3 regions of the Agromyces sp. Y782 genome follow, and region 3 is predicted to be linked to each of the others. Evidence: predicted binding sites of a transcription regulator. Region 3 holds the regulator's gene; each other region holds the start of a gene.

Region 1 (7,357 bases), on a different contig from region 3:
TCAGCGAGTATGTTCCGAGCGGCGACCAGCCGGCGGCGATCGCCGAACTCGCAGGCCGCATCAACGCGGGCGAGACCGACGTCGTGCTGCTGGGTGCGACCGGCACGGGCAAGTCGGCGACCACCGCCTGGCTCATCGAACAGGTGCAGCGGCCCACGCTCGTGCTCGCACACAACAAGACGTTGGCCGCGCAACTGGCCAACGAGTTCCGCGAACTCATGCCCAACAACGCGGTCGAGTACTTCGTCTCGTACTACGACTACTACCAGCCCGAGGCGTACGTGCCGCAGACCGACACCTTCATCGAGAAGGACTCGTCGGTCAACGCCGAAGTCGAACGGCTCCGGCACTCCACCACGAACTCACTGCTGAGCCGGCGCGACGTCGTGGTCGTCTCCTCTGTTTCGTGCATCTACGGCCTTGGCACGCCCGAGGAGTACCTCGGTGCCATGATGCCGCTACAGGTCGGCCAGCGGGTCGATCGCGACTGGCTCATCCGCAAGTTCGTCTCGATGCAGTACCAGCGCAACGATGTCGACTTCTCTCGCGGCAACTTCCGAGTGCGGGGCGACACGATCGAGATCATCCCGATCTACGAAGAGCTGGCGATCCGCATCGAGATGTTCGGTGATGAGATCGAGGCGCTGTACAGCCTGCATCCGCTGACCGGGCAGGTGGTTGCCAAACTCGACTCGGTGCCGGTCTTCCCGGGGTCGCACTACGTGGCGAGCACCGAGGTGATGCAGCGGGCGATCGGCACCATCCGCATCGAGCTCGAAGAGCGACTCGCTGAGCTCGAGCGCGAAGGCAAACTGCTCGAGGCGCAGCGGCTGCGCATGCGCACGACGTTCGATCTCGAGATGATGGAGCAGATCGGCTTCTGCTCGGGTATCGAGAACTACTCGAGGCACATCGACGGCCGACAAGCGGGGGAGGCTCCGCATTGCCTCCTCGATTACTTCGCCGACGACTTCCTCGTGGTGATCGACGAGTCGCACGTCACGGTTCCCCAGATCGGTGCGATGTACGAGGGAGACTCCTCCCGCAAGCGCACCCTCGTCGAGCACGGATTCCGCCTGCCGAGCGCGCTCGACAACCGCCCGCTGAAGTGGGATGAGTTCAAGGCGCGGGTTGGCCAGGCCGTGTACCTCTCGGCCACCCCCGGCCGCTACGAGATGGGCATCGCCGACGGCGTGGTGGAGCAGATCATCCGTCCGACAGGACTCGTCGACCCACAGATCATCGTGAAGCCGTCGAAGGGCCAGATCGACGATCTGCTCGACGAGATCCGCACTCGCGCCGAGCGAAACGAACGCGTCCTCGTCACGACCCTCACCAAGAAGATGGCCGAAGAGCTCACCGACTTCCTCTCCGAGGCGGGGGTGCGGGTGCGCTATCTCCACTCAGATGTCGACACGCTGCGCCGCGTCGAGTTGCTGACCGAACTCCGGGCGGGCGTGTACGACGTCCTGGTCGGCATCAACCTCCTCCGTGAAGGGCTCGACCTGCCCGAGGTGTCCCTCGTCGCGATCCTCGACGCTGACAAAGAGGGGTTCCTGCGGTCGTCGACGTCACTCATCCAGACGATCGGTCGCGCCGCACGAAACGTCTCGGGCGAGGTGCACATGTATGCCGATGTGCTCACCGATTCGATGAAGTCGGCGATCGACGAGACGACGAGACGACGAGATCGTCAGCTCGAGTACAACCGCGTCAACGGCATCGACCCGCAACCGCTTCGCAAACGCATCGCCGACATCACCCAAGTGCTCGCGCGCGAAGGGGCCGACACCGCGGCCCTCCTCGCCGGTCGCGATGCGAAGAAGAAGGCGCCGGTGCCGAACCTCCGGCGCGAGGGCATCGCTGCGGCCGGCGCCAACGACCTCGAAGACCTCATCCGCGATCTCAACGAGCAGATGCTCGTCGCGGCCGGCGAGTTGAAATTCGAACTCGCCGCGCGCTTGCGTGACGAGGTCTCCGATCTCAAGCGTGAACTCCGCCAGATGGAGAAGGCCGGCCACCTCGGCTGACGAGACGCTGACATCCGTCCGAATCGCATCGTTCGATCCGGTCGCGGTCAGGCGGAGCGAGCAATGATCTCGGCCCGATTCGAACGTATGTTCGCTCAGAGCGCGTGTGCACGAGGCATCCGTGTCGGTGGTGCTCTCTAAACTCGAAGAGTGCCAGTTTCACGTCTCGATGCCCATTCGCACCTGAGTGTTCGCGGTGCCCGCGTGCACAACCTGCAGAACGTCGACGTCGAGATCCCGCGTGACGCGATGGTGGTGTTCACGGGCCTCTCTGGTTCGGGCAAGTCCTCGCTCGCGTTCGACACGATCTTCGCTGAAGGGCAGCGGCGCTACGTCGAGTCGCTCTCGGCCTACGCTCGTCAATTCCTGGGGCAGGTCGACCGCCCCGATGTCGATTTCATCGAGGGGCTGAGCCCTGCGGTCTCGATCGACCAGAAGTCGACGAACCGGAACCCGCGCTCGACCGTCGGCACGATCACCGAGATCTACGACTACATGCGCCTCCTGTGGGCACGCATCGGTGTGCCGCACTGCCCGGTCTGCGGTGAGCGCATCCAGCGACAGACGGTGCAGCAGATCGCCGACCAGCTCATGGAGCTGGCCGAGGGCACCCGCTACCAGGTCGTGAGTCCGGTCGTGTCGAAGAAGAAGGGCGAGTTCGTCGACCTCTTCCGTGACCTCGCCGCCCAGGGCTACACCCGCGCGGTCGTCGACGGTGACATCATCAGGCTCGATGAACCACCGACGCTGAAGAAGCAGGTCAAGCACGACATCTCCGTGGTGATCGACCGGCTCGTCGCAAGCCCCGACATGCTCGGCCGGCTCACCGACTCCCTCGAGACCGCACTGCGCCTGACCGACGGCCTCGTGCAGATCAACTACATCGATGAGACCGGACCGGCCGCGTGGGCGACGTTCTCCGAGAAGCTCTCCTGCCCGAATCAGCACCCGATCCAGCTGACCGAGATCGAACCGCGTACGTTCTCGTTCAACGCGCCGTTCGGCGCCTGCCCCGAGTGCTCGGGGCTCGGCACGCGCATGTCGGTCGACGATGCACTACTGCTCGGCGATCCGAGCCTCAGCATCGCCGAGGGCGTCATCATTCCGTGGACCTCGCAGGGCAAGAGCCTCTACAACTACTACGAGAAGCTCCTCGGCGGGCTCGCCCGAGATCTCGAGTTCTCGCTCGATACCCCGTGGGAAGAGCTCGACGAGGCGGCTCGCCAGGCAGTGCTCCGTGGTGACAACTTCGAGGTCAAGGTGAAGTGGCGCAACCGCTACGGCCGCGAGATGAGCTACACCTCCGGCTTCGAGGGCGTCGTGCCCTACATCGAGCGCCAGTACCTGCAGGCCGAGACCGATGTGCAGCGTGCGCGCTGGTCGGAATACCTGCGAGAGGTGCCGTGCCCGGTCTGCGGCGGCAAGCGCCTGAAGCCCGAGGTGCTGTCGGTGCTCATCCACGATGCGAGCATCGCCGACGTGGGCCTGCTGAGCCTCACCGATGCCCGTGCATTCATGGATCGCCTCGAGCTCAGTGATCGCGAACAAGCCATCGCCGCGCAGGTGCTGCGCGAGATCAAGCTGCGTCTCGACTTCCTGATCCGTGTCGGGCTCAGCTATCTCGACCTCTCGCGAGCGGCGGCGACCCTCTCCGGTGGAGAAGCGCAGCGCATCCGTCTGGCGACGCAGATCGGTTCGGGTCTCACCGGCGTGCTCTACGTGCTCGACGAGCCGAGCATCGGCCTCCACCAGCGCGACAACCGTCGACTCATCGACACCCTGATCGCGCTTCGCGATCTCGGCAACACCCTCATCGTCGTCGAACACGATGAAGACACGATTCGCACGGCCGACTGGATCGTCGACATCGGACCGGGCGCGGGCGTGAACGGCGGCACCGTCGTGCACTCCGGCAGCTACGCCGATCTCGTGAAGAACACGCGTTCACTCACCGGCGACTACCTGTCGGGTCGCAAGGCGATTCCGATTCCCGAGACGCGCCGCCCCGTCGACCCCGAGCGCACGATCACCGTGCAGGGCGCAGAAGCCAACAACCTGCGCGGCGTCGACGTCGAGTTCCCGCTCGGCATCCTGACCGCCGTGACCGGCGTGAGCGGCTCGGGCAAGTCGTCGCTCGTGAACGACATCCTGTACCGGGTGCTCGCGAACCGTCTCAACGGCGCCCGAAAGGTCGCGGGCAAGCACCGTCGCGTCACCGGGCTCGACCAGCTCGACAAGGTCGTGCACGTCGATCAGGCGCCGATCGGGCGTACTCCTCGCTCGAACCCCGCCACCTACACCGGTGTCTTCGACCGCATCCGCACGCTCTTCTCCGAGACGACCGAGTCGAAGGCCCGTGGCTACCTCCCCGGGCGGTTCAGCTTCAACGTCAAGGGCGGCCGATGCGAGGCATGCTCGGGTGACGGCACGATCAAGATCGAGATGAACTTCCTGCCCGACGTCTACGTCGCGTGCGAGGTGTGCGGTGGCAAGCGGTACAACCGCGAGACTCTTCAAGTGCACTACAAGGGCAAGAACATCGCCGAGGTGCTCGAGATGCCGATCAGTGAGGCGGCCGAGTTCTTCGAGCCCATCTCGGCGATCCACCGCTATCTGAAGACGCTCGTCGATGTCGGCCTCGGTTACGTGCAGCTCGGACAGAGCGCCACGACGCTCTCGGGCGGTGAGGCGCAGCGGGTGAAGCTCGCGACCGAGCTGCAGCGCCGCTCCAACGGCCGCAGCGTGTACGTGCTCGATGAGCCCACCACCGGCCTGCACTTCGAAGACGTGCAGAAGTTGCTCAAGGTGCTCGGCAAGCTCGTCGACAAGGGCAACACGGTGATCGTGATCGAACACAGCCTCGACGTCATCAAGTCGGCCGACTGGATCATCGACCTCGGGCCCGAAGGCGGCTCGGGCGGTGGCCAGATCGTGGCGACCGGCACGCCCGAACAGGTCGCGAACATGTCCGAGAGTCACACCGGTTACTTCCTGCGCGAGATGCTCGACGCGGCGTCGGTGCGAGCCGAAGTTGCCAGCTGAGGCGATGAACACCCCGCTGTCGAGCAACCAGGGCGTTCCGTACCGCCCGAAGACGGGCGAGATTCCGACGACTCCCGGTGTCTACCGATTCCGTGACGCCGATCGGCGTGTGCTGTACGTCGGCAAGGCGAAGAACCTGCGCGCACGTCTGTCGAACTACTTCGCACCCCTTCGCACCCTGCACGAGCGCACCCGCCGGATGGTCACCACCGCGGCCTCGGTGGAGTGGACGGTCGTCGCCAACGAAGTCGAGGCGCTGCAGCTCGAGTTCACGTGGATCAACGAGTTCGACCCGCCGTTCAACGTGCAGTTCAAAGACGACAAGTCCTATCCGTACCTCGCAGTGACGCTCGCCGACGAGGCGCCGCGTGCGCTGGTCACCCGCAACCGCAACATTCGCGGAGCCCGCTATTTCGGCCCGTACCCCAAGGTCTGGGCCGTCAACGAGACACTCGAGATCCTGCTCAAGCTCTTCCCGATCCGCACGTGCAAAGACTCCGACTACCGCCGGGCAATGGCCAGCGGCAAGCCGTGCTTCGCCGGGCAGATCGGACGCTGTTTCGGTCCGTGCTCGGGTCGCGTGGGCATCGAAGAGCATCGTGAGAACGTCGACCGCTTCGTCTCCTTCATGGCGAGCCAAGACCGGCGCATCATCGGCGAGCTCACGCAACGCATGCGTACGGCCGCCGCAGCGCAAGACTACGAATCTGCTGCGCGTCTGCGCGACCGGCTGCAGGCCGCGACGTCGTTCTTCGAGAAGAGTGCGGTGGTGCTCGGCGAGAAGGTCGACATCGACGTGTTCGGAATCGACCACGATGAGCTCGCTGCGGCCGTGCAGCAGTTCATCGTTCGCGGCGGTCGCATTCGCGGTGTCCGTTCGTGGACCGTCGACAAAGAGCTCGATGTGCCGTTCGGCGAACTCGTCGACTCGGTGGTGCAGAACGCCTACGGTGACGGGAGCCGACCACCGGTCGAAGTCGTCGTGCCCGAACTTCCCGACGATGCTCCGGCTCTCGAGACCTGGCTCGGCGACCTCTCCGGGCGAAAGGTGCGACTGCGCGCCGCGCAACGCGGCGACAAGGCGGCTCTGCTCGCGACCGCGACGCAGAACGCCAAGCAGACGCTGATGCTCTACAAGACACGGCGGAGCGCGGACTTCACGACCCGTTCCCGCGCTCTCGAAGACATCCAGGAGGCGCTCGGAATGGCCGACGCCCCGCTGCGCATCGAATGCTACGACGTCAGCCACCTCAGCGGCACCAACATCGTCGCCTCGATGGTCGTCTTCGAAGACGGACTTCCGCGCAAAGACGAATACCGCCGATTCACGATTCCGCACTCCACCGACGACACCGACTCGATCCACCAGGTGCTCACGCGCCGCCTCGCTTACCTGAAGACGCCCGATTCGATCGGTTCGCCGGTCGAGCCGGACTCGGCGGCGACCCCTGATGACGCGGAGGCCCACGGCGAGACGGATGCCGCGGCATCCGAGCGCCGGAAGAGATTCGCCTATCGGCCGAACCTGCTGGTGGTCGACGGCGGGCAACCGCAGGTCGCAGCGGCCGCCCGAGCGCTCGAGGAGTCCGGTGTCGAGGGCATCTACCTCTGCGGAATCGCCAAGCGTCTTGAAGAGATCTGGACGCCTGATGGCGATTTCCCGGTGATCCTGCCGCGAAACAGCGACGCGCTCTTCCTCTTCCAGCGGGTGCGCGATGAGGCCCACCGGTTCGCGATCACTCACCAACGGCAACGCCGCAAGCGCGACATCGGCAGCGTGCTCTCCGAGATTGCCGGGCTCGGGCCGTCGCGCGTGAAGGAGTTGCTGCGACACTTCGGATCGGTCGCGCGGTTGCGCGCGGCATCCGAGCCCGAGATCGCCGAGGTGAAGGGCATCGGGCCGACGCTCGCGGCGACCGTGCACCGAGCCCTGCACGCCGATGGCGCGCCCGCACCCCGATAGGCTGGGGTGTCGACACGCGGAAGGGGGCCTCGACGTGATGACCGCTGATTCCGAGCAACAAGAGATGCTGATCGTGACGGGCATGTCCGGTGCGGGGCGTTCGACCGTCGGCAATGCGCTCGAAGACCTCGGCTGGTATGTGGTCGACAACCTGCCACCGCAGATGCTGCGCCCCCTCGTGGAGCTCGTCGAGCGGGCGGGCACGTCGCTGCCGCGCATCGCCGCGATCGTCGACATCCGTGGCGGGGGCTTCTTCTCCGAGCTGCGTGAGATCATCCAGGCGCTGCGCACGGGCATCAGCGTGCGCGTCGTCTTCCTCGAC
Region 2 (7,357 bases), 2.1 Mb from region 3:
CAGAGGCCGCGGAACTTCACGTCGTCTTCGCGGGGCACCGTCACGATGACCCGGCCGGCGGACTCGGAGAAGAGCGCGGTCGCGAGGTCGATGCCGGCGTCGCCGGCGACCTCGTCGAGCACCACGCGGGCGCCGAGGCCGAAACGGCCGACGGCTTCGGCGAGGGCGACGGCGAGGCCGCCATCGGAGAGGTCGTGGGCCGAGTCGATGAGCCCCTCGATCGCCGCTGCGTTGAGCAGCTCGGCGAGACGCTTCTCACCGGCGAGGTCGACGGCCGGCGGGCGACCGCCGAGGTGGCCGTGCACGACGCCGGCCCATGCGGAGCCGTCGAGCTCGAGCGCGGTGTCGCCCAACAGGTAGATGTTGTGCCCGTCATCCTGCCAGCCCGACGGGATGCGGCGGGCGACGTCGTCGATCACGCCGAGCACGGCGATCACCGGCGTCGGGTGGATCGGCACGTCGCCGGTCTGGTTGTAGAAGCTCACGTTGCCGCCCGTGACGGGGATGCCGAGCTCGAGGCATCCGTCGGAGAGGCCCTCGACGGTCTCGGAGAACTGCCACATGACCTCGGGGTTCTCGGGGGAGCCGAAGTTCAGGCAGTCGGAGACGGCCGCGGGCACCGCGCCCGAGACGGCGACGTTGCGGTACGCCTCGGCGAGGGCGAGCTTCGCACCCTGGCGCGGGTCGAGCTGCGAGTAACGCCCGTTGGCGTCGGTTGCGATCGAGACGCCGAGGCCGGATTCCTCGTCGACGCGCACCATGCCGGCGTCATCGGGGTAGCTGAGCGCGGTGTTGCCGAGCACGTACTTGTCGTACTGGTTCGTGACCCACGCGGCATCCGCCTGGTTCGCCGAGCCGATGAGCTGCAGGAACTGCGCGCGGATCTCGTCAGGCGTCGCGGGCCGGTCGAGCTTCGCGGCGGTGTCGGCCTGCAGCGCGTCGATCCAGGTGGGGTAGGCGACGGGGCGCTCGTAGACGGGGCCGTCGACGGCGACGGTGCGCGGGTCGACGTTCACGATCTCTTCGCCGTGCCACATGATGCTGAGGCGACCGGTGTCGGTGACCTCGCCGAGCACGCTCGTCTCGACGTCCCATTTCGCGACGACCTCGAGGAAGCCGGCGAGCTTCTCGGGGCGCACGATCGCCATCATGCGCTCTTGACTCTCGCTCATGAGGATCTCTTCGGGCGTGAGGGTGGGGTCGCGCAGCAGCACGTCGTCGAGCACGATCGCCATGCCGCCGTCACCGTTCGACGCGAGCTCGGAGGTCGCGCACGAGATGCCGGCCGCCCCGAGGTCTTGGATGCCCTCGACGAGGTCGCCCGCGAAGAGCTCGAGGCAGCACTCGATGAGCACCTTCTCGGCGAAGGGGTCGCCGACCTGCACCGCGGGGCGCTTGGTCGGGCCGCCCTCGGCGAAGGTGTCGGAGGCGAGGATCGACGCGCCGCCGATGCCGTCGCCGCCCGTGCGTGCGCCGAAGAGCACGACCTTGTTGCCCGCGCCCTTCGCGTTGGCGAGATGCAGGTCTTCGTGGCGCATGACGCCGACCGCGAGGGCGTTGACGAGCGGGTTCGCCTGGTATACCGGGTCGAACCAGGTCTCGCCGCCGATGTTCGGCAGGCCGAGGCAGTTGCCGTAGAAGCTGATGCCCGACACGACGCCGTGCACGACGCGTGCAGTGTCGGGGTGGTCGATCGCGCCGAACCGCAGGGCGTCCATGACCGCGACCGGGCGGGCGCCCATGGAGATGATGTCGCGCACGATGCCGCCGACGCCGGTTGCTGCGCCCTGGAACGGCTCGATGTAGCTCGGGTGGTTGTGGCTCTCGATCTTGAAGGTGACCGCCCAGCCCTCGCCGACGTCGATGACGCCCGCGTTCTCGCCCATGCCCACCATGAGGTTCTTCTTCATCTCGGGCGTGACCTTCTTGCCGAACTGCTTCAGGTAGATCTTGCTCGACTTGTAGGAGCAGTGCTCGCTCCACATGACCGAGTACATCGCGAGCTCGGCGCTCGTGGGGCGGCGGCCGAGGATGTTGCGGATGCGCTCGTACTCGTCGGGCTTCAGGCCCAGCGCGGCGTACGGCTGTTCCTTCTCGGGCGTCACTGCGGCGACCTCGACGGTGTCGAGCACCGGCGTCGCGATGCTCCCTGAGCCTGTCGAAGGGGCAGCGGTGTTGGCGGGGGCTTCAGTGGTCACGAGTGGCGAGCTCCAGAGAACGGCGGCGAGCGGATGCCGCGGGGCGGATGCCTGACCCCAGAAGTCTACCGGCCGTTGCGGTGCGACCGCGGCGCTCGCCGACCGGTGGTTGCGGTGCGACCGCGGCGCCCCAGACCGGGTCTCACGCGACCGCGGTGACCAGTCCGCCGGCGGAGTCTGCTGTGGTGGGAACGGAGGTGGGCACGGGCGCGGGCGAAGGCGTGGGCAACGACCGCTGCCGTTCGACCTGCGACGAATCGTCGGGATGCCGTGCCGGCCCATGGCGAGACAGGAGGTGACGCGCGGCCACGTTGCCCGGTCGTGGCCGCTGCTCGGGGTCGAGGTGTACCGGCGGAACGAACCAGCTGCGCGCATCGCGGATGAAGATGCTCCACCCGTCGTCGTGGACCCGATGATGATGGAAGCTGCACAGCATGATGCCGTTCGCCACGTCGGTGCGGCCACGGTGGCGCTTCCACCACGCGATGTGGTGGGCCTGAGCATGCGATGGGGGCCGGTGGCAACCTGGCCAGGCGCAGCCGCCGTCTCGTTCGACGAGCGCGATCTTCTGGGCAGGGGAGAATCGCCTCGCCGCGCGGCCGAGTTCGAGTGGTTCGCAACCATCGCGCATGAGCAGCGGAGCGACCCCGGCCGACTCGGCGAGTTCGCGCGCGGTGGCGGCGGACACAGGCTGGTCGACACCGTCGATGTTCGCGTGCCCGCGCCCGGTCACGAACGCATCGACGTCGATGCGGGCGACGACGCTCACCCCTCGAAGTGCGGGTGGTGCGGCCGCGCTCGAGAGGGACAGCCTCGCGATGTCGGCCAGCGCGTCGGCGTTCATCTGCCCGATCGTGCGCTCTTCACGGAAGACGGGGTCGGTCGCCTCGACCTCGCCATCGCCATCGCCGGAGTCGGAGTCGGAGCCGTCGCCGGAGTCGGAGCGGACGGCGCCGGCGTCGCGCGCCGTGCGGTCGCCCATCGCCCCGAACGGACGCTTCGCATCTCGCGCGCGGTGCAGCTCGGCACCGACCAGCGCCTCGATCGCGAGCTTGATCGGCGCCCCGTTCGCCGGATCGAACGCGCCCTTCAGGTTGATCATGCCCGCCGCGTCTTGCCAGATGGAGAGACCTCGCCGGGAACGGAGCTCGTCTTCGCGCGGCTTCACGCCGTCGGGATCGAGGTGCGCCTCGAGCTGCTTGATCAAGCGCGTGAGCCCGTCGACGCCGACCGCCGGTGCACGGTCGACGAGGAGCAGTTCAGCGGCGTCGGCCTCGTCGCACGCGACGGTCGGCGGCAATTGGTCGACGAACCGGCGGATGACCTCAGCCGCAGCGACGCCGAGCGTGCCGGCATCGAGCGCGGCAGCCACATGCGGATGCCGCGGGGGCAGTGCCTCGCCGGTGAAAGACGCACGATGGCTCGTCGCCTGACCCACCGCGACGAGCCGTGCAGCATCGGAGTAACGACCGCCGGTCGTCTGTGCGATCAGCCGCTCAGGCGAGGAGAAGCCGTGCTTGCGCGACAGGTCGTCGCCGTCTGCGTCGCCACGCGAGCGCTCGGCGATGCCGGCGGCGCAACGTGCCTGCAGGGCCTCGACGCGGCGCCCGAGCCTGGCCAGCGACTCGGTCGCCCGCATGAGCCCGTCGTCGCTCATGACGCCGATGTCGGCCTCAGGGTCGCGCGAGGCGGCGAGCAGCGCTCCCGCCCACTCCTGCAGCACCGACGCGCAGACCGCTTCGAGTTCGCGGAGTGCTGCGGGGGCTTCGGGCATGCTTCGATTCTAGCGGAAATCAGTCAGAAATTCGAAGAGAACTTCGAATGTGGAGAACTCGAAAGTGTCGCCCCGAACTGCGGACCGAAGCGCGTCGCCCCCGCAACCACGACGCCCGACGCCCGCCCGCCACCCCGCGGCATCCGCTCTGTAGACTGAACGCGGTCGCCGCATTCTCGGCGGCCCTGGGCGCGCACATCAGCGCGCAGTCGACCCGCCGTCGGCCACTCGCGGAGCCCCGCCCCGCCGCGCGCGGGGAACGCCCTTCGCTCAGGTACTCCCATGACGCCGTCAACTCCCGTCGACCGAACCGATACCACGCCCGCCGTCGCGCCGCCGTTCCCGTGGCTCGGCCTCATCGTGCTCGCCGCCGCCGTCTTCCTCTCGGTCACGATCGAGATGATCCCGACGGGCCTGCTGCCCGACATGAGCCGAGAGCTCGAGGTCAGCGAGCCCCTCATCGGCCTGCTCGTCACCGTGTTCGCCGCGACCGTGGTGGTGCTCACGGTGCCGCTGTCCGCCCTGACCAAGCGGATGCCGCGGCGCACCCTCATCGTCATCACGCTCGCCGTGCTCGCGGTCAGTTGCGTGCTCACCGCGTTCGCGCCGAACTACGGCACGGTGCTCGCCACCCGCATCCTCGGCGGCGCCGCCCACGGGCTGTTCTGGTCGGTCGTCGGTGCGTACGCCGGCCACCTCGTGCCGAAGGAGCAGCTCGCTCGCGCGGTCTCGATCAGCGTCGCGGGCGGTTCGCTCGCGTTCGTGCTCGGCGTGCCGCTCGGCACGGCGCTCGGCCAGGCCTTCGGCTGGCGGCTCGCGTTCGCCGGCATCGGCGTGCTCACACTGCTCGGCGCCCTGCTGGTGTGGCGATTCCTGCCTCCGGTGCGGCACCATGCGGGCGAGACGGATGCCGCGCCGCTCCGTCTGCGCAGTGATGCCACGTTCGTGCCGGTGCTCGTCGTGTGCCTGATCACCGCGGTCACGATGGTCGGTGCGTACACCTTCTACACCTACGTCGCGCCCTTCATCACCGAGGTCATGGGCCTGCCGGCCAGTGCGATCAGCCCGATGCTGCTCGCCTACGGCATCGCGGGCGCGTTCGGCCTCGTGTTCGCGGGAACCGTGCTCGGACGCCGCCCCACCGTCGGTCTCGCCGTCGCGCTCATCGCGACGGGCCTCGGTGTCGCGGGTCTCGCGCTCTTCCCGCAGGTGCCGGGCGTCGGCATCGCGTGCTTCCTCCTGTGGGGCACGGCGTTCGGGGCGCTCCCGCCGATGCTCAACACCCGGCTGCTGCACTCGGCGTCGGCGCGCATTCGCGATGCCGCGGCATCCATCTACACGACGGCCTTCAACACCGGCATCGGCGGCGGGGCGCTGCTCGGGGCGATCCTGTTCGGCGTGATCGGCCTCGGTGGGCTGCCCTGGGTCTTCGTCGCGCTCATCGCGTGCTCGAGCACCGCCCTCATCTGGACCGCACTCGTCAACCGCGTGCGCCGCTGACGAATCGACCGTTGGTCGAATCGACCGTTGGTCGAGTAGCGAGCGAAGCGAGCGTATCGAGACGTGGGGGCGGGGTCTCGATACGCGGGCTCCTTCGTCGCGCGCTACTCGACCGGCGGTGGTGGGCTCCTTCGTCGCGCGCTACTCGACCGGCGGTGGGGGCTCCTTCGTCGCGCGCTACTCGACCGGCGGTGGGGGCTCCTTCGTCGCGCGCTACTCGACCGGCGGTGGGGCTACTCGGCGCGTGAGAACGCGGCGGCGCGCTCGATCTGCTCACGCGTGAGCGGCACGCCCGTGTAGCGCTCGAACTGCGCGGCGGCCTGCATCGCGTGCACCTCGGCCCCGCTGATCACGAGCTTGCCGGCGGCCCGCGCGGCGAAGACGAGCGGCGTCTCCGCCGGGAACGCGACGACGTCGAACACCACGGATGCCGCGCCGACATGCTCCGCCGAGAACGAGAGCGCCGAGGCATCCGCCCCCTGCATGCCGAGCGGGGTGACGTTCACGATGACGTCGGCGCCGGGCTCGGGGTCGGTCGGCGTCCACGCGTAGCCGTACTGCCCGGCGAGTGCCGGCCCGAGAGAAGAATTGCGCGCGACGACCACCACGTCGTCGAAGCCCGCGCCGCGGAATGCTGCGACCACGGCCTTCGCCATGCCGCCCGAACCGCGCACGAGCACGCGTTGGGCGGGGTCGAGCTCGTGCTCGGCGATGAGCTGGGCGATCGCCTCGTAATCGGTGTTCGACGCCGTGAGCACGCCATCGTCGTTCACGATCGTGTTGACCGATTCGATCGCCGCGGCCGAGGGTTCGACGACGTCGACGAGGGGTATCACGGCCTCTTTGAAGGGCATCGACACGGAGCATCCGCGAATTCCGAGCGCACGGATGCCGCGCACGGCGCCCTCGAGGTCATCGGTCGTGAACGCCTTGTAGATGAAGTTCAGGCCGAGTTCGTCGTAGAGGAAGTTGTGGAACCGCGTGCCGAGGTTCGACGGCCGGCCCGCGAGCGAGATGCAGACCGCCATGTCCTTGTTGAGGATGGGCATGCTGCAATCTTCCCGCAGCCGCAGCCGCAGCCGCAGCCGCAGCCGCAGCCGCAGCCGCAGCCGCAGTCGCTGGTCGAGTAGCGCGAAGCGCGTATCGAGACCCTGCCGATCGGTCTCGGCACGGCATCGGCGACCACAAGAGCGTCGACGTCCGAGAGCGGATGCCGCGGCATCCGCACCTCATCAGGCCTCGCGGCCCCCGGGCGGGCCGATCACGAGCAGGCCCGCGAAGACGACGGCGATGCCGACGACCGCGAGCGAGACGAGCAGCACCGGCCGCGCGAGGAACCAGCGCAACAGGCCGTTGACCCGGTTCGAGTCGGCGGGGTGGTCGGTCCTCTCGCGGCGCCAGTCGCCCTCGAGGTGACCCGTACGCACGAGCCACAGCTCGAACGGGATGGTCGCGTAGGGCACGATCGCGGTGAGCACCGCGAAGGCGATGCGGCCGAGGTTCCAGCGCTGGTTGACGCCGATGATCACCGACGCGAGCGCGTACGACAGGAACACGAACCCGTGGATCGAACCGCCGACGAGCACCGCCCACTCGACGCCTGCGGCGTACTTCAGGATCATCGCGACGATCAGGATCGTCCACGTGACGGCCTCGGCGAAGGCCAGGGCTCGGTACAGGCGTTTGGGTGACACGGATGCTCCAGGGTTCGGTTGCTTCCATGGTCTCAGGCTCGGCTGCATGCCCGCATCGACCGAACGATTGATCCGTGACGTGACCCCTGACGTGACCCCTGACGTGACCCGGACGTGAATCGAGTGCCCAGTCGAAGTGCAGGGCGCCGCGGTAGCCTTGCCCGGTGACCGAGCAGTCTGCACGCGAGCTC
Region 3 (7,357 bases):
TGAACCGCATCACGGGCGCCGGGGTGCTCGTCGAGAACGCCCTCTTCGCGACCCTCGATGCGACGGTGCGCCGCAACACGACGGCCGACGGGCGCGTCTACACGATCGCCGACACGGTCGGCTTCGTGCGCAATCTGCCGCACCAGCTCGTGGAGGCCTTCCGGTCGACTCTCGAGGAGGTCGCCGATTCCGACCTCATCGTGCACGTCGTCGACGCCGCCCACCCAGACCCCGCCGGGCAGATCGCGACAGTGCGCGACGTCATCGGCGAGGTCGGGGCACGCGACATCCCCGAGCTCATCGTCTTCAACAAGGCCGACCTCGTGACGCCTGAAGACCGTCTCGTGCTGCGCGGGCTCGAACCGGGCGCGATCTTCGCCTCGGCACGCACGGGCGAGGGCATCCCCGAGGTGCTCGAGGCGATCGCGCGCATGCTGCCCGACCCCGCCGTCGAGATCGACCTGCTCGTACCGTACGACCGGGGCGATGTCGTCTCAACGCTCCACGAGACCGGGCGAGTGCTGTCGATCGAGTATGCCGAAGACGGCACCCGCGTTCGCGCGCTTGCTTCGCCCGAACTCGCGGGCCAGCTCGAGGAGTTCGCGGCGGCGTCCGTCCGGGCGTGAACGACCGGCGGCGCTGCCGACCAGTGCGCGCCGCAGGAGCAGCCCGAGACTGATCGGCGCGGTCGTCGCGGAGGCGCGAGCGCCGAGGCATCCATGACTCTCTGGCTCGAGGGATGCCGCGACCTCGTGTCACCTCGCGTCACAGACGTTCGCCGACGGCCGATGAGGCGTATCGTCGCTCTTGATCGATCTGTGATCGGCCCGAAGCCGACCACACGGAGCGACCGCCGAGCCCGGCACCCGCCCGCGAGACCTACCCGCCGTTCCGGCCGGGGGAGCGCGGCCTGCCGTGTTCGCCCCGTTGCCGCTCGCCAGCAGGAGCACCATGTCACCGACCTCATCCGATGCATCGGGCGACGACTGTCGGCCCAGGCTGCCGATCTCCTTCGAGCTCTACCCGCCGCGCACCGATGCCGCGGCGCTGGCCCTCGGTCGTACCATCGATCGGCTCGCCGAGGTCGATCCGGCGTTCATCTCGGTGACGTTCGGCGCCGGCGGCAGTTCCCGCGCGCGGTCCCTCACGGTGCTGCGATACATGCTCGAGCATACGCATGTCGAAGCGATGGCCCACCTCACGTGCGTGAGCTCCTCCCACGCCGAGGCCAACAGGCTCGTGCGAGAGTTCCTCGATGCGGGCATCACGAGCTTCCTGGCGCTGCGCGGCGACCCGCCGACCGATGCCGACCCCGATGCCGGCATCGGTGACCTCGGCAGCGCCGCTGAGCTCGTGCAACTCATCCACCGGGTGCAGGAGGAACGGGAGCCGTTCGGCCAGATCGGCGTGCCCGGAAATCCCGGGGCATCTCGTATCAGGGAACGGCCTCGCCCCGAACGTGTCGCGGTTGCGGCGTTCCCCAGCGGACATCCGCGATCGCGCGACGTCGGGCAAGACGTCGATACCCTGCTCGCGAAAGAGATCGCGGGTGCGAACCTCGCGATCACGCAGCTGTTCTGGCGTGCCGACGACTACCTCGGCTTCGTTCAGCGTGCCCGTGCGGGCGGCGTGACGATCCCCATCCTGCCGGGCATCATGCCCGTCACGACGCCCGCTCGCCTGGCCCGCCTGACCGAGTTGACCGCTGTCGAACCGCCGGCCGAGCTGGCGATCAACCTCGAGATCGAGCCGGATGCCGCGGCGCAGGCAGAGCTCGGCATCGCCTTCGCCACCCGGCTCTCCGCCGACGTGATCGCGGGTGGCGTCCCCGGCCTGCACCTCTATACCTTCAACCGCCATGAGGCCGTACTCGACGTCGTCGACCGGCTCGGGCTGCGAGCCGAGCGGCTCGCCGACGAAAGGAACACCGCACGATGACCACCCATGCCCCCGCCTTCCCGATCGCCACGATCCTGGGATATCCGCGCATCGGGCGCCGACGCGAACTGAAGCGAGCCGTGGAGGCGTTCTGGGCCGGTTCGATCTCCGCCGACGAACTCGAGCAGACGGCCGCCGAACTGCGAGCCGTGACACGTGAGCGCCTCGCCTCCCTCGGCCTGGCCCGCACGGATTCGGCGATTCCCGAGACCTTCTCGTTCTACGACCAGGTGCTCGATACCGCCGTGGCCGTCGGTGCGGTCCCGCCACGTTTCGCGAGGCTCGCCGATGAGCATGGGGGTATCGACCTCGCGGGGTACTTCACGATCGCCCGCGGTGTCGGCGACGACGCTCCGCTCGAGATGACCAAGTGGTTCGACTCGAACTATCACTACCTCGTCCCCGAGATCGCCCCCGACACCGACTTCTCCCTGCACGCCGAGCGGATCCTCGCCGAATTCGCCGAGGCGAAGGCCGCCGGCTTCGTGACCCGGCCCGTGATCGTCGGCCCCGTCACGTTCCTGCTGCTCGCGAAGGCGGCCGACGGGGCTCCCGAGAGCTTCCAGCCGATCGACCGGCTCGCCGACCTCGTGCCCGTCTACGCGGCGCTGCTCGAGGAGCTCGCCGAAGCAGGTGCCGAATGGGTGCAACTCGACGAGCCCGCCCTCGTGAGCGAGAGCATCGATGTCGCACGCGACCGGGTGCTCGAATCCGTCGCTGCGGCCTACGACGCGCTGGGCTCCCTCGAACGCCGCCCGGCGATCTTCGTCGCCGCACCATACGGCTCGCTCGACGACGCGCTGTCCGCCCTCGCAGCCACCCCGGTGGATGCGATCGGCCTCGACCTCGTGCGCGGCGTACTGCCCGCGTCGCTCGACCCGGCGACGGCCGAGTCGCTCGCGGCGAAGACCGTGGTCGCGGGCGTCATCGACGGGCACAACATCTGGCGCGGGGACCTCGCCGCCGCATTCGAGCAGCTCGAGGCCGCTCAGCGCCTCACCGCGACCGTCGCCGTCTCCACCTCCACCTCGTTGCTGCACGTGCCGCACGACGTCGACGACGAGGATGCGCTCGATGCACGACTCGTCGGCTGGCTCGCGTTCGCCGACCAGAAGGTCGGCCAGGTGGCCGCGCTCGGTCGCGGACTTGCGAGCGGGCGCGCCGCAATCGAGGGCGAGCTCGCCGCGGCATCCGCTGCCCTCGCCGATCGCGGCGGTGCGCCGGGTGTGCGCGTGCCGGTCGTACGCGACCGCGTCGCGTCGCTCACTGAGAGTGACTTCGCTCGCGCGAGCTACGACGAGCGTGTTGTGGCGCAGGCGTCCCTCGGCCTGCCCGAGCTGCCGACGACGACGATCGGGTCGTTCCCGCAGACCGGCGAGATCCGTCGCGCCCGCGCCGGCCTGGTGGGCGGCACGCTCACGGGTGAGGAGTACACCTCGCTCATGCGCGAGGAGATCGAGCGCGTCGTGCGGTTGCAGGAAGACCTCGGGCTCGACGTGCTCGTGCACGGCGAACCCGAGCGCAACGACATGGTGCAGTACTTCGCCGAACTCCTCGACGGGTTCGCGGTCACCAAGCACGGTTGGGTGCAGTCGTACGGCTCGCGCTGCACGCGTCCCTCGATCCTCTGGGGTGATGTCTCGCGGCCGGCGCCGATGACGGTCGAATGGTCCGCGTACGCCCAGTCGCTGACCGAGCAGCCCATGAAGGGCATGTTGACCGGCCCCGTCACGATCCTCGCCTGGTCGTTCGTGCGCGACGACCAGCCGCTCGGCGACACGGCGCGACAGGTTGCGCTCGCCCTGCGCGACGAGATCGCCGATCTCGAGGCAGCCGGTATCCGGGTCATCCAGGTCGACGAGCCCGCACTCCGAGAGCTGCTGCCGCTGAAGCGCGCCGACCAGCCCGACTACCTCGAGTGGTCGGTCGGTGCCTTCCGCCTCTCGACCGGCGGTGCGGCTCCGGCGACGCAGGTGCACACGCACCTCTGCTATTCGGAGTTCGGCGTCGTGATCGATGCGATCAAGAACCTCGACGCCGACGTCACTTCGATCGAAGCGGCCCGCAGCCGTATGGAGGTCGTCGACGACCTCGAGACGAGCGGCTTCGACCACGGCATCGGCCCGGGCGTCTACGACATCCACTCGCCACGAGTGCCGAGCGTCGACGAGGTGCAGGCGCTCCTCGAACGCGCAGCCGGCGCGATCCCCGCCACCCGGCTCTGGGTCAATCCCGACTGCGGTCTGAAGACGCGCGGCTACGACGAGACCGTCGAGTCGCTGCGGCACATCGTCGAGGCGACCCGTGCGGTGCGGGCCGGTCGCGCTGCCTCGGTACTCGCCGGGTAGCACGGGCGAGCGGATGCCGCGGCTCGCGACATCCGCTCCGCTGGCGTTCGGCCGACGCAGGGCTGGGGCTCAGCTGGTGCTCGGCCGACGCTCGGCTGGTGTCGAGGCGACGCACAGGCGCAGCGCGTACTTTGGTCGTATGCAACTTGCGGTCCACGAATCCGGCCGGGGTTCGCGAACCGCGGTCCTCATCCACGGCATCATGTCCGATTCCCGCGCGTGGCACCGAGTGACTGCCGAGCTCGAGGCGCAGGGGTTCCGGGTGCTCGCCGTCGACCTGACAGGTCATGGACGCAGCCCGCGTGCCGTGCAATACTCGCCCGCCGCGTGGGCGAGCGACGTCGTCGAGACGCTCACGCCGGTGCTCGACGGCCCACCCGATCTCGTCATGGGCCACTCGCTCGGCGGGCTGGTGGCGAGCCTCGTCGCAGATCGGCTCGCGCCTCGCGCGGCGATCTACATCGACCCGGCCTTCTCCTTCCCGAAGGGCGTGAAGGGGTGGGCGTTCAAGGCATTCTTCGCGATAGCGCCGAGGCCGCGCCGGTCGGCGCTGGTGCGCATGAATCCGAAGTGGAGTGCGGTCGACGTCGAGATCGAGCTCGCGACGCTTCGAGACTGGGACAAGCGCACCATCCTCGGTTTCACCGATACGCGACCGCTGGTGCCGCCCGTGCGCCTCGTCGCCCCTACTCTGGTGCTCCTGGCGGAGAAGAGCCTGCTCATCACGGCGAAGGTCGCCCGGCAGCTTCGCGGACAGGGCATGACCGTGGCGACCCTGCGCGGAACGGGGCACACCGTGTTTCGTGACGATCACGCCGGGTTCATGGATGCGGTGTTCGACTGGTTCAACGCGCTGGCGCCTGCCACGGTCGGAAGCGGTCTCGCCGCAGTCCGGACCGCGGCGTAGCGACCGGCCGTCGCCGGCCGCTCCATGACAGACCGGTGGGGTTGCCCGGTCAGACTGCTCGGAGCACCGCGACGATCTTGCCGAGCACCTCGGCATGGTCGCCGACGATGGGCTCGAACGCGCTGTTCCGCGGCAGCAGCCAGGTGTGGCCGTCGCGCTGGCGGAACACCTTCACGGTGGCCTCGCCGTCGAGCATCGCCGCGACGATCTCACCGTTCTCTGCGGTGCGCTGCGAGCGCACCACAACCCAATCGCCGTCGCAGATCGCGGCGTCGATCATGGAGTCGCCCACGACCTTCAGCATGAACAGCTCGCCTTTGCCGACCAGTTGACGGGGGAGCGGGAACACCTCGTCGATCTGCTGTTCGGCCGTGATCGGCACACCCGCGGCGATGCGGCCGACCAGCGGCACCATCGCTGCGTCGCCGACCGGGATCGGGTCGGAAGAGGTGACGGGTCGCTCGGTGACGCCCGGCAGCTCGATGAGCACCTCGAGTGCTCGAGGGCGGTTGGGGTCGCGCCGGAGGTACCCGGCGAGCTCGAGCTGGTTCAGCTGGTGCGTGACACTCGAGAGCGAGGAGAGCCCGACGTCGTCGCCGATCTCGCGCATGCTCGGCGGGTAGCCGCGGCTGGAGACCGAGCGCTGGATCATCTCGAGGATCGAGATCTGCTTGGCGCTCAAGCTCTTTCGGCGGCGTGGCCTGCCGGCCGCCTGCACGTCGTCGATGTCGGTGCTCAACGTCTTCGCCCCTCGTAGCGGCCGCCTCGCGGCCGGATGTCGGTGGTCTCTGGTCGACTCTCTTCCAGATATTCGAAACTGTATCCGCCCCGCGCGCGCTCGGCAAACATTTGTTCGAGTGTGTCGCGGAATCCGCTCGACAGAATTCCCCGCGTCTTCCCTTGCGTTGTTCGTCATTCGAATGTATGTTCGGAACAGAGTTTCGCATCCGGTTCTCCCGGCCGAGAGCCGGATGCGACTCCTACAGGAGGTGTGACATGAGTGCAGCGATCGCAACGACCGGCTTCCAGCCCCCAAGTGCCCTTCAGCGAGAGGAGGCGGCGTCGGTTGTTCCCGCGCGCACGCGGCTCCGACTGACGCGACGGGGCCGCATCGTGTTCACGTCGCTCGGCGCAGTTCCGCTCGTCGTGTGGGCATTCGTTGCGGTGATCGGCGCGGGCAGCGCCGCGGCCGACGTCGAATCCACTGGCGTCTCGTTCGAGGCTGCGTCGTTCGAATACACGACGGTCGGGCAAGGCGACTCGCTCTGGGAGATCGCCGAGTCGATCGACCCCGGGGCCGATGTGCGAGAGATCATCGCCGAAATCATGCGGCTCAACGGGCTCGATGACGCGGTGGTCGAACCCGGTCAGCGCCTTGCGCTTCCCGCCGCTCCGTGACCCGTGACCGTCTGAAGCGTCGGGGTTCCGCCGGTCGATGACGGCGCGTCCGAATGACCTCGGTGCGCATCGTTAGCATTGAAGGGTGACGAGTCTCGAAGACCTCCCCATCCGCGATGACCTTCGTGGTCGCACGCCGTACGGGGCTCCGCAGCAGGCAGTTCCGGTCGCGCTCAATGTCAACGAGAACACGCATCCGATTCCCGAAGACGTCGCACACGATGTCGTCGCCCGTGTCGCCGCCGCCATTCTCACGCTCAATCGCTATCCCGATCGAGAGTTCACCGAGTTGCGGCGTGCATTCGCCCGCTATCTGCGCCATGGCCTCGAGCCGGCGCAGATCTGGGCTGCGAACGGTTCGAACGAAGTGCTCCAGCACATCCTCCAGGCCTACGGCGGGCCGGGCCGCACCGTGCTGGGCTTTGCGCCGACGTATTCGATGTACGGCCTGCTGGCCTCCGGCACCGGCACCGAGTGGCTCACCGCCGGTCGTGATGACGAGTTCGAACTCAGTCCCGAAACGGCCGTGTCGGCGGTGCGAGAGCACGATCCCGACATCGTGCTGCTCTGCGCGCCGAACAACCCGACGGGTACGCCGCTCTCACTCGAGACGATCGAGGCGGTCGTCGACGCGGCGCGCGGCATCGTCGTCGTCGATGAGGCCTACTTCGAGTTCGCCGACCCCGGAACCCCGAGTGCGCTCACGCTGCTGCCGGGGCGGCCCCGGCTGCTCGTGTCGCGCACGATGAGCAAGGCGTTCGCGTTC

Evidence for each region. Region 3 encodes LexA, which represses DNA repair genes until DNA is damaged. Its sites were predicted from a motif close to TCGAACANNTGTTCGA; they were not measured.
Region 1: uvrA (excinuclease ABC subunit UvrA) is a predicted target of LexA. The motif match lies at 2,110-2,125, and genes of this name have one in related genera.
Region 2: AC1C2S_RS10075 (DUF222 domain-containing protein) is a predicted target of LexA. The motif match lies at 4,004-4,019, and genes of this name have one in related genera.

The regions. Positions count from the first base shown of each region.
Region 1 covers NZ_JCAIUG010000002.1:685,023-692,379, forward strand. The annotation lists gene uvrB (excinuclease ABC subunit UvrB) at 1-2,030, shown strand, start outside; gene uvrA (excinuclease ABC subunit UvrA) at 2,181-5,072, shown strand; gene uvrC (excinuclease ABC subunit UvrC) at 5,077-7,035, shown strand; gene rapZ (RNase adapter RapZ) at 7,073-7,357, shown strand, end outside.
Region 2 covers NZ_JCAIUG010000001.1:2,175,018-2,182,374, forward strand. The annotation lists gene purL (phosphoribosylformylglycinamidine synthase subunit PurL) at 1-2,144, opposite strand, end outside; gene AC1C2S_RS10075 (DUF222 domain-containing protein) at 2,341-3,972, opposite strand; gene AC1C2S_RS10080 (MFS transporter) at 4,255-5,472, shown strand; gene AC1C2S_RS10085 (shikimate 5-dehydrogenase) at 5,706-6,521, opposite strand; gene AC1C2S_RS10090 (DUF3817 domain-containing protein) at 6,705-7,166, opposite strand; gene AC1C2S_RS10095 (adenine phosphoribosyltransferase) at 7,331-7,357, shown strand, end outside.
Region 3 covers NZ_JCAIUG010000001.1:34,906-42,262, reverse strand. The annotation lists gene hflX (GTPase HflX) at 1-626, shown strand, start outside; gene AC1C2S_RS00195 (methylenetetrahydrofolate reductase) at 952-1,938, shown strand; gene metE (5-methyltetrahydropteroyltriglutamate--homocysteine S-methyltransferase) at 1,935-4,286, shown strand; gene AC1C2S_RS00185 (alpha/beta fold hydrolase) at 4,300-5,193, shown strand; gene lexA (transcriptional repressor LexA) at 5,243-5,920, opposite strand; gene AC1C2S_RS00175 (LysM peptidoglycan-binding domain-containing protein) at 6,190-6,591, shown strand; gene AC1C2S_RS00170 (histidinol-phosphate transaminase) at 6,677-7,357, shown strand, end outside.